4 regions of the Paenibacillus sp. JL3B1040 genome follow, and region 1 is predicted to be linked to each of the others. Evidence: riboswitches for the same ligand, from Rfam matches in the RefSeq annotation. Region 1 holds a riboswitch; each other region holds the start of a gene.
The links. Region 1 has a riboswitch for cyclic di-AMP ahead of ACZF99_RS21345 (TrkH family potassium uptake protein). Riboswitches for the same ligand answer to the same signal wherever they lie in the genome.

Region 1 (4,143 bases):
ATGATCATCAAAGCGGCGCCGGCCATCGCCAATATCGTCCGATGAACTTTCTCAGAAATAATGAGTGCATAGGTTAGCAAAAAAATGCCCAATGCCCAAATCGCCTGTTGTTCCATGGTCTTCTCCCGTCCAATGCCAAAACCGCTTCTCGTTTATTGGTTGAGTATGGTCTCGAATTGCTCGATATTTTTTTTCGCTCCAATAATCACCATAATATCACCTTCGGTCAACTGATCCATAGCGGTTGGCGCCACCAGCACGCCGCCTTCGCGGTGGATCGCCACGATGCTGCAGCCGAACCGGGCCCGCGGGTTGAGGTCGCCTAAACTTTTTTGATTCAGGCAAGCGGGGACGTTCATTTCCACGATGCTGTATTCCTTCGACAACTCGATATAATCCAGCAGATTCGGAGTGACCAGTTGGTGCGCCACGCGGATTCCCATATCCCTTTCGGGGAAAATGACCCGGTCTACGCCCAGCTTCTCCAGCGCACGGCCGTGCAGTACGGAGATCGCCTTGGCAACCACGGTAGGAATGCCCAGATCCTTCAGGAGGATCGCCGCCAAAACGCTGGTTTGAATGTCGTTGCCGATCGCGACGACGCCGCAATCGAAGTTGCGTACTCCCAACGACTTCAACACCTCTTCATCCGTCGCGTCCGCAACCACGGTATGCGTCAGGTGCTCGCTCATTTCGTTGACCAGCTCTTCATTCCGATCGATGCCCAGTACCTCGTACCCCAAGTCCATGAGCTCCAGTGCCAGACTGGAACCAAAGCGTCCCAACCCGATCACTACAAACTGCTGTGTTTTCATTCTCGTTTAATTCCCCTTATCCAATAATAATTTTGCCCTCTGGATGGCGATATAAATCTTTCCCCTTTTTCGGTCCTAATGCATAGGCTAATGTCAGCATTCCCAACCGGCCGGCGAACATGGTGAAACTGATCACGGCTTTCCCGAACGATGTCAAATCACCGGTCAGCCCCATGGAAAGACCCACGGTTCCGAATGCGGAAGTCGATTCAAACAGGATCGTTAAGAAGCTGGCATCCTCCGTGGTAGACAACACCATCGCAACGACAATCACAAGGAACAAGGCCAGCATCGTGATGGTGACGGCTTTAAAGATGCGCTCCTGGGCCAAGCGGTAACGAAAAAGGTCAAGATCCGTCCGGCCGCGAATCATGGAGATGACCGCACCAACCAGGATCGTAAACGTCGTCGTCTTAATGCCGCCCCCGGTGGAGCCTGGCGACGCGCCGATAAACATCAGGATAATGATAAAGAATTGGCTTGCTTGCCGCATCGCGCCGATATCCAGCGTATTGGCCCCCGCCGTTCTCGGCGTAGCCGACTGAAAGAAGGAACTCATGATTTTCGTTCCCATATCCAAAGGTTCCAGGGTTCTGGAGTTCGTATACTCAAAAATGAAAAACACCAAAGTCCCGACCACAAGCAGCGTCGCAGTCATCGACAACACCACTTTGGAATGCAGGGACAGCTTCCGCCGCTTCCGATACTCGATCAAATCGGACAATACGATAAAACCGAGTCCACCCGTAATAATCAAAGTCAGGGCAATGAAGTTGGTCATCGGATCGCTGACGTACTGGGTTAGGCTGCGATAATCGCCGAACAGGTCGAAACCGCCGTTGTTAAACAGCGAAACCGCGTGGAAGATTCCAAAATATATCGCACGGCCCAGCGGCATATCGAACGCCCAACGAACGGAAAAGAGGAATGCGCCGCAAGACTCGATAATCAGGGAGTACATCAACACTTTGCGGATCAGGCGGACAATGCCCTCCATCGTATTTTGGTTCATGGCCTCCTGGAGAATCAAGCGGTCTTTAAGCGAGATTTTCCGTTTAAGCACAAGCGAGAACAAGGTCGCCATGGTCATGAATCCGAGACCGCCGACCTGAATCAGCAGCATGATAATGATTTGCCCAAAGGGCGTAAAAAAAGTACCCGTATCCCGCACGACCAACCCCGTGACGCAGGTGGCCGAGGTGGCCGTAAATAAAGCGTCGATATACGGCAGTGATTTCCCCGTTACATTGGCGATCGGAAGCATCAGAAGCACCGAACCCAACAAAATGATGAGCCCAAATCCGATGACCAAAATCTGCGGCGGCGAAAAGCTAACTTTCTTGAATCGCAACTCGTTCACCTCATTGTAGTTAGAACAAAAGAAAAAAAGCACTGGAAATCCAATGCCTTTCGGTGTTTGGTTCCTGCTGCACAGGCCTACGAGGTTAGCTGACGGATTCGGACATGCACAGTTGCCCTATTCGCAGACCTTCCGCCGCTATCTAGCCGGCTGCACGAAGCCCTGTGAAATTCACCCCAAAAAGACGGTTCCCCCGTTTTCATAACGAAATTCGGCCGCTATTCTTTTCAATTGTTTTCATTCATTTTTCGTCAAATGGATTATATCCCTTATTTTCTTTCGCCACAAAGCTCTATTTTCAGGAAAAAGACCAAAAAAGGACGAAATCGGAGGGTGGATCAATAAACTTCGCCCTGAATCTGAGAGATGCGAAGCCTTGCCGGAGTTATTGCCGTTTCTCGTCATTTTTATTCCCGATCTGGCGTAGGGGGGGCGGCTGTGTTATCTTTACTTTGACGTACTTGAGGGAATTTCATACCTCATATAAAGAAGGGCATGTTCAAAAATCAACATTACTTCAAAAAAGGAGTTTTGCGAGTGAGTTCCTCCATGAAACCAACCGGCCGCAGGATGAAGACGAAAACCCTATGGCTACTGGCCGCTCTCGGCTTGATCGTGTTTATCGCCGTCCAATTGTTCCCGACGACCGACTCAGAGTCGCTGCAGTTGCAGCAAGCGGATGAGGTCATCAGCAAATCGAAGGCGGCGGACAGCGCAGCCGAATTCGCCGGGTCCGTCTTACATCTGGAACTGTCGGACCAAGTCAAAGATAAGGCTTTAATTACATACGAAACGCGTTCCGATCTGTTTGGTTATTTGACCAAAGAAGATCTGCTCGCTACGTACTTAAAAACTTATGAAAAGCAGTTTCCCTACGACGTCTTCCGCGTCCGTTACAACGATCCCGCCGGGACGTTAAGCGCTGTGACCATCGATGTCCACATGACGACCGGCCGAGTCGTCGGCTTCGAGGAAATCGCTTCCGCCACCAACGCCAACAAGCAAATGATGCTTGACCTGGGGGCGGAAACTACCGATTCCATGAAGGCTTGGGAAGGCGATTTGACATTAGCCGAGAAAGAACAGCTGGCGCTGCCTTACCTGAACGCCTTCGGATTTCAACCCGGCGATCTGGAGCTGGCTTCCGACGAAGAGGAGGTCGGTCTCCAATATCAAGTCAAAGACCACGCTTTGGGCGAATCGCAAGCGCAAATCAAGATCAGCTACGAATACGGCGCCGTATCCTCGCTGGAGCGCTATTTTACCGTCCCGCAGGCTCACAAGGACTACGTCGCCGGGCAGACGCAAATCGCCAATTGGCTCACCTATGCCGGATATGCTCTACTGACGTTCGTGCTGGCGATTCTCGCGATCGTATACAGCGCACTGACGCGGGCCCATACGTCGTTTAAGCGGGGAATCTTCCTGGCTTCGGCTTACTTCGTGTTATCCACGCTTGGAACGATCAACATGATGCCGGTCTTCCAAAAAGACGGCCTCGAACCCGGCGTGCTGATTTTCGGCTTCTTCTTCCAGGGCCTGGTGACGTTGTTCCTCGCCGCTTCCGTGTACTTCTCGTTGGTCGGCGGAGACGGACTGTGGCGGAAGAACGGCATCAACCTGTGGCCGCGAGCGCGGGAGGAAGGGTACGGCCGCCATGTGCTGACCTCGATGGCCGACGGCTATGCCTGGGCCCTGATCCTGCTGGGGGTTCAATCCGTTGCCTTCTTCATTCTGGAACGAACGATTCATACCTGGTCCACAACGGATGCAACGCAGTCGCCGTACAACATGATGGTTCCGCTCCTGTTCCCCCTGCTGGCATGGGTGGCGGGGATCGGGGAAGAGGCGGTGTACCGGCTGTTCGGGATCCCGATGCTGAAGAAAATGTTCCGCAGCACCTTCGTCGCCAGCCTGCTGTCGACCTTGATCTGGGCGTTTGGCCATACGTTGTATCCGATTTATCCG
Region 2 (4,143 bases), 1.3 Mb from region 1:
TTGTGCCCCGGCTGCTATCCCTTTGGCCGGAGTTGGCGGGGGGAGGAGGAGCCCCGCTTAGGGCCTGGCTCGTCGGGATCGGCTTGGTGCTGGGCTGGTTGATCTATGGCTGGTTAATCCGGCAGTTCCTGTTATTTGCCCAGTTCGGTTATTTGTTTAAAGCCGGCGTCTGGAGTTCCCTATTGCTCTGCTTCAAGAGCCTCCTGCAAGCGATCGGCATCACGGCGATTCTCGGGGCTTTTGGTGTGCTTCTTTTCCTGCTGTTCGGGACGGTCTCCTGGTTTTGGACCGGCCTGTTGGCCCTTATCCTGCAGCAGATCTACCCTCTTTTTCGCAGCGCATTTAAAGTTTGGAAGGTCTCCTCTCAATTTCATCTTTGGCAGTCGAAAGCACGAAAAAGTTAAAATTTTTTTACCCCTCCAAAACCCAGTAAAATCAAGGCCTTCGCCGTTTGGCGAAGGCCTTGATCCCTATTTCCCCTCTTAATCTTGCGAATTAACCATTGCCAAAAGATACCTGGCTTTGTTACAATAACAACAACGCAATTTCAGTAACAGTTTTGTAATTATTTTTGTCATCATTGGCAGGAGAATGACGCCGGATGTCGAATAAGTAAATTCAGGTGTGAAATCAAAGCCGAATTCCCTTCACCAGGGAAACGGGGGAACCACTTTGGGTGAATTGGTCTCGTCTTAGAGGGATCATAGGGAACCTTCAACCGAATCCTTAAGCTAACCTCGTAGGCATTGGAAGGAGCATAACTTCTTGAAGAAGCGTTTGACGGTAGCAGCAGTAAGTTTTGCCTTACTTTTCACCATTGGAACTGGTAGCGTTTTCGCCGATTCCAAATTGGACAGCGTAATCGACGGCGCGTTGGGAAGCAACTACGTTTCCGGCGGCACCACCACAGACGGTTTCGACTGTTCCGGATTTACCCTGTACGTCTTCTCGAAAATCGGCATCAAGCTGCCTCACCAATCCGGCTCTCAGTACAAAATGGGAACCGCAGTCGAGAAAAGCGAATTGATCACCGGCGATTTGGTCTTCTTCAATACTTCCGGCAAAGGCGTTTCCCATGTCGGCATCTACGTCGGCGACGGCAAATTTGCTCATGCCTCCTCTTCCAAAGGCGTAGTCATCAGCAAATTAAGCGAGAAGTATTACGTCGAGCGTTACGTTGGAGCTAAACGCATCATGAGCACCGACAAGTATGAAGATGTAACCGGTGATGTTACTGATCACGATGATGTTCAATAAGAACCGCCACGAAGCCTGTGGGGATGTTGATCACAACGTCTCTGCGGGTTTTTTTCTTTTCCGTTGCCCCCCCTTAGGAACCATTTATCCTCGATTTTCTTCGTCAAAACAGGCCAAAAGAAGCCTTTTCCCCAATAAACTTGTCAACTCTGGACGCCTTTGGTAAAATGAACAACGTAAATGGTAACAACTTTGTAATGATTGCTGTAATTGATCTTAAGGCAACAGCTTGGGTGCAACCTACAACGAAACTGCCGAATTCCCAAGCACCCGGGAAACGGGGGACCCAGCATAGGGTGAATTGGTCTCAACAATAGGGTACAGGTTCAAAAAGTTAAGTTTGGAGCACCGAGAAGGTTGGATGAAAGATGACTTTTTAACCCTCCTTGTATAGTGAGATCATAGGGGAACCTTCAACCGAATCCATAAGCTAACCTCGTAGGCCTTGGAAGGAGTTTGACATCTTGAGAAAGACCTTGACAGCAGCGGTAACGAGTTTGGCTCTTCTGTGCACGTTGGGGGCGGGGAGCGCCTTTGCCGACGCGCAAGCCGCAGAACCGACGCCGCTAGCCAGCATCGTCGATTCCGTGTACGGGACACCCTACAAATTTGGAGGCACCACCACATCGGGATTCGATTGCTCCGGGTTTACCCGGTACGTGTTCAGCCAAATGGGCATCAAGCTTGCACGCGTATCTTCCGCCCAGTATAAGCAGGGAACGCCGGTAGCGAAGAGCGAACTCCAGGCAGGGGATCTCGTCTTCTTCAAAACCACGGGGGCAAGCAGAGTTTCTCATGTCGGCATTTACGTCGGCGACGGCGAATTCGCTCACGCATCCTCATCCAAAGGCATTCGCATCGACAAGCTGAGCAGCAGCTACTACCAGAACCGCTACGTTGGCGCGAAGCGGGTTCTCAGTAAATACGGATACTCCGTCTACGCTGCGGAATCTTAATCTTATTCTTACGGGTTTCAACAAGTTCATCGTCTCTCGCCGCAAGCCCAAGTTTCCGACTCGGAACAGCTTGCGGTCTTTTTTGTCCGCACCCCTATCTATATAACGAGACATCCGGCCAAAAGGTTACCGGAAACTTGGAAATCCGGCGAAAAAAACCATGAGTTACCTCCTGAAGGCAAAGGACTTTACAAGCCAAGTAAATCCGGCTATTGTGAGGGTAATAGAAGAAAACACGACGGATTTACCTCTAACAAAGGAGGGGCAATATGGACCAAACGATGTCTCCGTTTCGGATCGTGCCGATGGAAGAAGCGCATGGCGAAGTCATATGTACCTGGCGTTACGATTCCCCGTACGATATCTACAGCTGGCTGCCCTGGAATCAAATGAAAGCGCTCGACGTGGAGTTTGGAAATCCGGCGATCCGCGCCGAGCAGTATGTCTCGGTACTAAATGAGGCTGGCGACCTGGCCGGCTTTGCCCAATATTTCCCGATGGAGGGGGTGACCCGGCTCGGGATCGGCATGAAGCCTGACCTTTGCGGACAGGGGTTGGGCAAGCGGTTTGTCTCGGTCATCGTAGAAGAAGCCCGGCGCCGCAAACCGGACAACCAAATCGACCTTGAGGTGCTCACGTGGAACACTCGGGCGATCCGAGCCTACCAGAAGGCCGGGTTCGTCATCACCGATCTTTATGAGAAGATGACGCCCGGCGGTGTGTCCAAACCGTTTTACTGCATGGTATATAAGGGGCAACCCGGATAAGGGCGAGCTCCTTTTTTACACCTCGGACCAAACCTCGCTATGACATACGGCACACATTTAGGTGAATGTCCGTTATTTTTGTTCCTATTTTTGACACAAAGACTATGATCGGACAGCGTGTTCCGTTATAATGTTAGGTAGTATACATAGGAGGGGCGATTGGAATGCAAAAGTGGATCATGAGCGGTTTGTTCGTCATCGCAGGAGCTTTGGCCCTTGTATTGATGTTCACCCTGCCAAGCCGGGAACAGGCCGAGCAGGAAGCCAAACCGCAATTGCCTGAAATCACGATGAATGCCGAACAAGCCGAAGCCATCGTCAAAGCGAATTGCATCTCCTGCCATGGCGATACGCTGCAAGGCGGAGCGGGCCCGGATCTGCAGAAGATTGGCTCGGAGTTGACGGCGGAACAGCTGTATTCGATTATTGCTAAAGGGAAAGGCGGCATGATGCCCTCTTTTAAGGATCGTTTAAAGGAAGAGGAAATCGCTAACGTCGCCATGTGGCTTGCGGAGAAAAAATAAAGGCATACGAAAAGCACGCCCGCCGGGAATATCATGTTCCCGGCGGGCGTATTTTGTCCACACCGATCAGACCTGATCTCTTGAAAAGTTAATCTCCCGAGTGCATCTTCTCGAACGCCTCGTTGTATTGCTGAGCCTCTTTGATGTCGACAGCCGTAATGCCACCTTCCTCCCATGAAGTCAGGCGGAGCGTTACCGTTTTATAGTCAATGGTGATGAACGGATGGTGATTAAACGCTTCCGAGATCGCCGCAACCTCATCGACAAACGCGATCCCCTTCATAAAGTTGGAGAACGTGTATTTGCGGAAAATCCATCGCCCCTCCTCAAGCTCCCAGCCTTCCAGCTTTTCCAAATGCGCTTCTACTTCTTGCGGTGTAAACGGCATTTTTCTTCCTCCCCGTTCTCTTCAAGAACTCCTGTATATGTAAGCATCCTCGTCACGCACCAGGATCTGAAGTTGATTTGTCCTAGCCCCGTCTCCAATTATTGTATTCTCGAACCCGCGCCTTCATGCGTACCGGCCGCTGACGGGCCCAGTGGCGATCGAACCCGGGTCAAATCAAGGAAACCGAGGTCAGCTCTGCATCTCCGATTAGAAAATTGATACGGTGGCCTTCAGGATCGTAGATCACAACC
Region 3 (4,143 bases), 1.8 Mb from region 1:
GCAAGGGTTTGAGGTAAAGGAGGAGGAAGGAAGGCAATATGGATCTTATATCGATGTTTATGGAATACCGGAGTTATTTCTTGGCCGGCGTGCAGTATACGCTAATCTTGGCAGCGATCAGCGTGTTTTGCGGCTTTATCCTTGGATTGTTGATCGCGCTGCTGCGTATGTCGCCTTGGAGAATCATACGTTTCTTCGGCCATGCCTGGGTCGAATTTCTGCGCGGCACGCCAATGATGGTTCAGCTCTTGATTATTCACTACGGGTTTGCGTTTATGTTTGACGTTAACTTCACGCCGATTCAATCCGGGGCGATCACGCTGTCGATCAACAGTTCGGCTTATTTGGCGGAAATTTTCCGGGCCGGCATTCAAGGCGTCGATCGGGGGCAAGGAGAAGCGGCCCGTTCCTTGGGAATGACCAAAGGGATGACTATGCGCCACATCATCATTCCGCAAGCGATCAAATCGGTGCTTCCCGCCATCGGCAACGAGTTTATTACAATCATCAAAGAATCGTCGATCGTATCGATCATCGGTACGGCCGAGCTGATCTATCAAGCGCAATCGGTCGTGACGATCACGTACGACGGGATGACGCCGTATTTGATCATCGCCATCATGTACTTTATTTTGACATTCACCTTGTCCCGCATTTTGGGCGTGTTCGAAAGGAAGTTGAAGACCAGTGATCACCGTTAAAGACTTGCATAAAAAGTTCGGCCAACTGCATATTTTGCGCGGCATCGACCTGGACATCTCCAAAGGCGAAGTCGTCGTCGTCATCGGTCCGAGCGGTTCGGGGAAGAGTACGTTCCTTCGTTGCTTGAACCTGCTGGAGGTCCCGACGGAAGGCGAGATCACGTTCGAAGGCGCTTCGATTACCGCCAAGGGACATAACATCAACCAAACCCGCGAGAAAATGGGAATGGTGTTCCAGCATTTCAATTTGTTCCCGCACAAGACGGTCATCGACAACATTACGTTAGCGCCGATTCGCGTGAGAAAGCTCGACAAAAGCAAGGCGGAAGCCATCGCCATGGACTTGCTCCGCACGGTCGGCCTTGAAGATAAGCGGGACGCCTACCCGGCGCAGCTGTCCGGCGGCCAGAAGCAGCGGATCGCCATCGCCCGCGCGCTAGCCATGGAACCGCATGTCATGCTGTTCGACGAACCGACTTCGGCGCTGGACCCGGAAATGGTCGGCGAAGTGCTCGACGTCATGAAGAGCTTGGCGGAACGGGGGATGACGATGGTCATCGTCACCCACGAAATGGGGTTTGCCCGCGAGGTCGGCGACCGCATCCTGTTTATGGATCAAGGCGTCATTTTGGAGCAGGGTACGCCGCAAGAGGTATTTGGCGCACCGCGGCATCAGCGGACACAGGATTTTCTGAGCAAGGTATTATAAAGGCCCATGTAACCGTCCGAAATCAAAAATTCGGGCGGTTATTTTTTGCCCTTTTTCGGGCCGAACGCACGCTCGGTTTTAACCTTGATTTTACGTTCGAACACAAAAATGTAACCCGACCTATCAAGGTTTCAAGCCACTTGGTGGGAATTACCTGAGCTATTGGTTACAAAATTGTGATATATTCAATAAGCCGAAACCTGAAACCGAGGTGCGGGGGACGAAAGCTGGAAACGAACGGCGATAAACGAGCTTCGTTTTCTTGGGGTGAAGCGCAGCCCAATAGGGAGCGCCGGGAATGTTCCTTTTTTCCGAATCCGACAACTAACTCCGCAGGCGCAGTAAAAAGGAGGATCATTCATTGATAAGTCGCATCGGTTCCAAAATTGCCGCATCGGCGTTGATCGCCGCAAGTATGACAATCACGCTGCTGACGGCTTCCGTTCATGCAGACGCGGTACATAAAGTCGTGGAAGGAGACACCTTTTATCTTCTTGCCAAACATTACAGAGTGGATCTGAACAAGCTTATGGCCGCAAACCCATCCGTACATCCGCAGAACATATATGAAGGCCTGAATATCATCATTCCGGGGGCTGAAACCCGTGCGATCGCCTTAGCTTCCGCCGCGCCAGCCAAACAGGAGGCTGCGCCGGCCGCCGCCCCCATGACGGCTGCCGCTTCCAAACTGAAGGTCATGTCCAGCGACAAGATCGTTGAGGCTTGGGGGAAAACGTTCACTTACTCGCATACCATCGCCGTCAAAGCCTCGGCTTATTCGGCATCGGCTAGCGAAAACGGGAAATGGGGCGCGGTAGATTACTTCGGCAACCCGCTGAAGCTGGGTACCATCGCCGTCGATCCGAAGGTCATTCCGATGGGGACGAAGGTGCTCGTAACCGGACACAACCATGACGGCCTGCCGGATCAAGCCTTTGTAGCTACGGCCTCCGACCAGGGCGGTGCGATCAAAGGCAACCGCATTGACATCTTCATTCCCGGCAGCGCCGCTTCCGTGAAATCATTCGGTTATCAAGACGTCACCCTTTACGTGTTGAACTAGGACAAGCAGAGCTCCCTCGACGAGGGAGCTCTGCTTCGTTAGCGGTATTTGGTCGTTTGCAGCAACTCGGCCAGATCGACAAAATGATAGCCCTGCGCCTGCAGAGCATCGATAATCTCCGGCAGCGCCTGAATCGTGCCGGTGAGATTGGAGCCGACGCCACCTCCCGAATGATGCAGAATGATGGAGCCGGGGCCCGCCGTGCCGATGACGTTGGATTTGACTTTATCCTTATCGAGCCCTTTCCAATCCTGCGAGTCCACATTCCAGTTGACGAGGGTGTAGCCGTTTCTCTTGGCCCATTTCACCTGTTCCTCCTTCACCTCACCATAAGGCGGACGAATTAATTTGGGACGATACCCGACGGTGAGCTGAACGATTTTCTCCGTACGCAGAATTTCGGTTTGGAACTGTTTGACGGAATGATTGTGAAAATTCGGATGACTGAAGGAGTGATTGCCGATGAGATGACCTTCCTGATGCATCCGCCGCATCAAGGCGGGAAATTTCTTAGCCCTCGCTCCAACGACAAAGAAGGTCGCTTTGACCCCTTTACGGTGAAGCACGTCGAGAATTTGCGGCGTGAACCGCGGGTCGGGACCGTCATCGAAGGTCAGCGCAATCTGCTTCACTTCCGGACCACGGAATTTGAAAGTTTCCGAGTATTTGCGCCGCAGCTCGCCGAGATCCACGGGTCTCGCAACGACGGGTGCTGACTTGTTCCCCTCCAGATTGGCCGGCGATCCCGGCCCCTGCGGTTCAAGAACGGCAGAGGAGGCATCAACTTTATAGAGTCCGGAGCCGCCGAGCGTCAACAAAGAAACGACCGTGAACAAGACCCAAGCTTTCTTTATCAGCATAAGCAATTTAAGTCCTCCTTCATCCCAATACTGTAACTGCTGCGGTTTAGTATTCCCTAACCCTTGCAGAAAATAATGAAAACGTGAAAAAAGTCACGGTTTTCGACTTGTTGTTGGTGATGTGAGATATATCACAGACGATCCTTGCGAAAAATTGCATCCTTTGATGAAGCGTAATTGAAGGGATGAGGTGGAATCATGGCAACGGTAGTGTCCAACCAAGAAGTGGCGCAAGGGGTGTTCAGGCTCACGGCGCAAGGGCGGTTCACGGGTAAAATGGGGCAGTTCTACATGCTGCGCGCCGGGGAACGTTATCCTTTACTGTCCCGGCCGATCAGCATCTTTGATATCACCAAAGACCGGATCGAATTTCTGGTTATGGTCGCGGGCGAAGGAACCGCTTTGTTATCCGGACTGAAGCCGGGCGATCCGTTGATACTGGAAGGGCCGTTTGGCAACGGGTTTCCGCAGTTGGAGGGGAAGATAGCTTTCGTTGGCGGCGGGATCGGCATCGCTCCGTTTTATTACGCCTTAAGAGAAACGCCGGAGGCCGACGTCTACCTCGGATTCAGCCGAGAGGCTTACATGGTGGAGGAGTTTCGTGCCGTATCCCGGGGCAAAGTGACAGTTGACGTAGGTGGATTGATTTTGGATCAAGTGGATTTTGAGGCTTATGATACGGTCATCGCCTGCGGCCCTCACGCGATGCTGCATGCCGTCCAGCGCAAACAGGCGCTTAGCGGCGGCAGGGCCAAGGTATACGTCTCTCTGGAGAACCGTATGGCCTGCGGGATTGGGGCGTGCCTCGTG
Region 4 (4,143 bases), 340 kb from region 1:
TATCCATCATTGGAATTTTGATATGAGAACTCGGTTCAATTAATTTTTGTATCCGATAATTGATGGGATCATCCGCAAATCCAACCCCGATGGGTAATCGTTGATGATTTGAACTCGCACATTTATATAACACACTACCCAAAGCATATGGGGACCCCATGTGCATCATGGCATATTGATCGGCATCGATCTCCATCCAAACATGAATGAAATAATGCATTTTTTTAAAAATCGGTACAAAAGGAAGACTGTCTTTTATGATATTTATGATTAACGAACGAAGAGGATCGAATTTTTTTAGATGAGCGTATTCATGCAGCAATACCGCTGTAATCTCTTCTTGATCGAAACATGCCAGCATCTTGGTAGAAATGACAATTCTCGGTCGAACAAATCCATAAGTTAAAGCGAATAGTGAATGGTCTTTAATAACAATAATTTTTCCATTAAATTGTTGAAATGTTCTATTTATCGCTTCCGTTAACAAAATATCCGATTTGAATCGAACCTCTTTATTCCACTGTTTTTTTAGATTTACTTGTTTGAACAAGATGTAAAAAAATGTTAGAAGGCTGTATATAATAACGATATTCAATCCTATTAATATGAACTGGTGTATCATTGTGCTCTCTCCTAGAGCAGAAAGGCAATACTCCAATATTCCCCATTGGATGGAATATCCCCAAATTTCATGCAACATATAAATTGCCATATTAATCCATAGGAGTAATCCAATAGCGATCATCAAGAAAAAAATGATGTCATGCTTTTTAATGGTTATCATGACGGTCTTTTTTCCATTCATTTAAACGTGATTCTAATAACTTCATCAACTGAGGATCGGCCTGCTGCATCGCGTCGACCATATGATTTACCATCAAGTCCCCGTAGTCGTGAATTAAACCTACCGTAACAGTTTTCGTTTGTTCGGTAATAAATTCCTCCTTGCTTTGTACAGGTTCAAAATAACTCTGCCTGGCTCTCCCCTTCCCTATTGTTGTTTTCTTCAGATGCCCTTTTTCAATCAAGCGATTCATCACCGTCATCACAGCATTGAAAGATAAATCATCCTCCAGAAGAGACTGAACTTCTTTAATTGTTATTCTATTATGTTCCCAAATAATCTCCATGATTTGAGCTTCTAGTGAGCCAAAAAAGCGATTTAGCCCCTCCTCGTTTAAATACATCCGTTTAACAGACATGCTTTCACCCTTTCATCCTATACTACATATTGTAGTTAATAAACTTTCATTGGTCAATTTACAAAAATAATCATCCTCCTTGGATGATTATTTTTGCAAAACATAAGGACAAGCCGATAATTTCTTACAGCTTGTCCTTTTTATAGTTATTCTTGACCAATCATTTTAAGATAACTCTGCTCACTCACAACACGCCTTGCAGTAACATACCGCTCTTTATAATAAGATTCTGACAAACTGCTTATTCTTACACCTTTACTACTTGAAGAGTGTGCAAACTTATTGTCGCCGATATAGATGCCTGCATGAGAAATACCCTTCCCATCCGTATTAAAAAATACCAAATCTCCAGTTCGAAGTTTGTCCTGATCCACCGGAGTTCCCTCTTTTGCCTGGCTTTTTGACGTACGAGGCAAATCCAAATTGAACTTATCAAAAACATATAAAATAAAACCCGAGCAATCAAAACCGGCTACTGTTGTACCTCCATACAAGTAAGGAGTCCCCACCACTTTATCTACTTCATTTTCAAGTTTGGCCGAACTAGCAAAGGAACTGGTAGCGCTCGCTGAAAAAATAAGTGCTGCACCTAATGTCGATAAGATCAATTTTCTCAAATATGTAGTCTCCCTTCGATGCCTACGGAGTTAGCTGAGGGTTCGGTAGAAGGTTCCCTATATTCTTTTTACGAAAAGAATAATTCACCCAAAATTGGTTCCCCCGTTTTCTGTTAAGAAATTCGGCAAAAATTAATTTTTTGTAACCCTACATAATGTAGTCTATTTTCTGTTATTTTGTCAATCCTTATTTTTATAGAAGTACAAAAAATGTAATATGAATGTTTAATCACTTACTGAGGGCTTTCGGAAGCTATTAGAAATGTCGAAACAGATGATTTTTATAAAAATAAGAACGTATCGAAAATTGACATTATCAATATACCATATTTATACTACTGCTTGTAGGGTTACAAGATTTTAATTATTTAGTTACCGTTCTTACATAGTGTATATGTCCTTTATAAGATGAAATTAAGAATGCCATAGCCTCTTCTACAATATGTCCATGTTGGAATAAGAACAGGGAAGGTGGTGATTAAAATATCACATAGAGGTTAAATTAAATACTTAAAAATAACAAATTATGCGAAGGAGCAAGATCATGAATAACAATCATAAACATGATCAAAGCGATCATTCCCGTCGTTCTTCTGAACATCAACATAAAGAACAGCACCACGAACCCAACGAACACCAACATCACCAACATGATGAGCATGAGCAACATCAGCATGTAAGACACGAGGATCATCATCAGCATGATGAGCACCAACATGGAAACCATGTTATGCACGCTGGCGGACATGATCATTCCGGCCATCATGGGCATATGGTTGAAGATTTTAAGAAACGTTTCTATATATCCTTAATTATCACGATTCCGATCCTAATCATTTCCCCAATGATTCAAATGTTCATGGGCGTAAGCTGGCGATTTCCGGGGGATACATACCTTCTGTTCCTCTTGTCCTCATTTGTCTTCTTCTATGGGGGCTGGCCTTTTATTAAAGGGGCTAAGGATGAACTTTCCGTAAAAAACCCGGGCATGATGACTCTCATCTGTCTCGCCATCGTTGTTGCGTATGTTTACAGTACAAGCTCTACTTTCGGACTCACCACGACAGACTTTTTCTGGGAGCTTGCCACGTTAATCGACATTATGCTACTCGGGCATTGGATTGAGATGAAGTCCATCATGGGGGCCACTAAAGCTTTAGAGGAGCTCGCAAAACTTATGCCTTCCGATGCACATTTGGTAAAAGAAAGCGGCGAGATTATCGAAATCGATGTCACTGAACTAAAAAAAGGCGATATCGTACTCGTGAAACCGGGTGAAAAAGTTCCGATCGACGGTCAGATTACTGAAGGCGAAACCTTGATTGATGAATCGATGCTGACCGGCGAATCCGTACCGAATGCAAAACAAGCTGGCGACCAAGTCATTGGTGGTTCCATTAACGGTCAGGGCTCTGTCAAGATTTCCGTTCAGAGCGTAGGCAAAGAAACGTACCTCTCGCAAGTGATTGCACTCGTTCAAGAAGCCCAGGCTTCCAAGTCCCGAGCACAGGATCTGGCGAACCGTGCCGCTAAGTGGCTCTTTTACGGTGCATTGGTGGTAGGGATTCTCACCTTTTCCGCATGGATTGCACTCGGGTATTCGCTCTCCTTTGCTTTGGAACGTATGGTTACCGTGTTGATAATCGCATGTCCACATGCGTTAGGGCTCGCCGCTCCGCTTGTTATTGCAACTTCGACATCGCTTGCCGCGAAGAACGGGCTCTTGATTCGCAACCGAACCGCATTTGAAGGTGCACGGAATATCCAAGCCATTGTGTTCGATAAAACAGGAACTTTAACCAAAGGGGAATTCGGGATTACGAATATCCATCTCGGAAACGTATCTTCCGAGACGGAACTTCTTACCAATGCAGCGAGCGTAGAGACACATTCCGAGCATCCAATCGCCCGAGGCATTACAAAAGCTGCAAAGGAAAAAGGGATTCAGCTTAAAGAAGTGACTGACTTCAAAGCACTCCCGGGTAGTGGCCTCCAAGGGGTTGTGGATGGTAAGGAAATTATGGGGGTAAGTCCTGTATACGTAAAGGAGAAGCACCTTCCGTTTGATGAGGTACGCTTTAATCAATGGTCGCAAGAGGGGAAAACCGTTGTCTTTATCCTCGTTGATGGTCAAGTGGCCGGGATGATCGCACTGGCAGATATGATCCGAGATACAGCCAAAGATGCCGTTCAGGAACTGAAAGATATGGAAGTTAAATCCATCATGTTAACGGGGGATAACCAAAAGGTAGCCCAATATGTCGGTAAGCAGCTAGGCTTGGATGAAATCTTCGCCGAAGTTCTCCCCCATCAAAAGTCGGATA

Region 2: it holds a riboswitch for cyclic di-AMP, as region 1 does, so the genes downstream of both, ACZF99_RS00555 (C40 family peptidase) here and ACZF99_RS21345 (TrkH family potassium uptake protein) in region 1, are expected to answer to the same signal.
Region 3: it holds a riboswitch for cyclic di-AMP, as region 1 does, so the genes downstream of both, ACZF99_RS12855 (3D domain-containing protein) here and ACZF99_RS21345 (TrkH family potassium uptake protein) in region 1, are expected to answer to the same signal.
Region 4: it holds a riboswitch for cyclic di-AMP, as region 1 does, so the genes downstream of both, ACZF99_RS19535 (C40 family peptidase) here and ACZF99_RS21345 (TrkH family potassium uptake protein) in region 1, are expected to answer to the same signal.

What each region holds. Positions count from the first base shown of each region.
Region 1 is NZ_CM169317.1:4,667,018-4,671,160, forward strand. Features, by position in the region: gene ACZF99_RS21335 (ArsB/NhaD family transporter) at 1-116, opposite strand, end outside; gene ACZF99_RS21340 (potassium channel family protein) at 153-815, opposite strand; gene ACZF99_RS21345 (TrkH family potassium uptake protein) at 832-2,175, opposite strand; cyclic di-AMP (ydaO/yuaA leader) riboswitch at 2,235-2,402, opposite strand; gene ACZF99_RS21350 (CPBP family intramembrane glutamic endopeptidase) at 2,746-4,143, shown strand, end outside.
Region 2 is NZ_CM169317.1:121,471-125,613, reverse strand. Features, by position in the region: gene ACZF99_RS00565 (hypothetical protein) at 1-404, shown strand, start outside; cyclic di-AMP (ydaO/yuaA leader) riboswitch at 625-761, shown strand; gene ACZF99_RS00560 (C40 family peptidase) at 766-1,257, shown strand; cyclic di-AMP (ydaO/yuaA leader) riboswitch at 1,500-1,717, shown strand; gene ACZF99_RS00555 (C40 family peptidase) at 1,722-2,213, shown strand; gene ACZF99_RS00550 (GNAT family N-acetyltransferase) at 2,483-2,980, shown strand; gene ACZF99_RS00545 (c-type cytochrome) at 3,145-3,504, shown strand; gene ACZF99_RS00540 (4a-hydroxytetrahydrobiopterin dehydratase) at 3,593-3,892, opposite strand; gene ACZF99_RS00535 (hypothetical protein) at 4,062-4,143, opposite strand, start outside.
Region 3 is NZ_CM169317.1:2,857,274-2,861,416, reverse strand. Features, by position in the region: gene ACZF99_RS12865 (amino acid ABC transporter permease) at 39-701, shown strand; gene ACZF99_RS12860 (amino acid ABC transporter ATP-binding protein) at 688-1,410, shown strand; cyclic di-AMP (ydaO/yuaA leader) riboswitch at 1,592-1,764, shown strand; gene ACZF99_RS12855 (3D domain-containing protein) at 1,772-2,473, shown strand; gene ACZF99_RS12850 (polysaccharide deacetylase family protein) at 2,512-3,333, opposite strand; gene ACZF99_RS12845 (dihydroorotate dehydrogenase electron transfer subunit) at 3,532-4,143, shown strand, end outside.
Region 4 is NZ_CM169317.1:4,324,786-4,328,928, forward strand. Features, by position in the region: gene ACZF99_RS19525 (M56 family metallopeptidase) at 1-805, opposite strand, end outside; gene ACZF99_RS19530 (BlaI/MecI/CopY family transcriptional regulator) at 771-1,202, opposite strand; gene ACZF99_RS19535 (C40 family peptidase) at 1,349-1,819, opposite strand; cyclic di-AMP (ydaO/yuaA leader) riboswitch at 1,824-1,957, opposite strand; gene ACZF99_RS19540 (copper-translocating P-type ATPase) at 2,364-4,143, shown strand, end outside.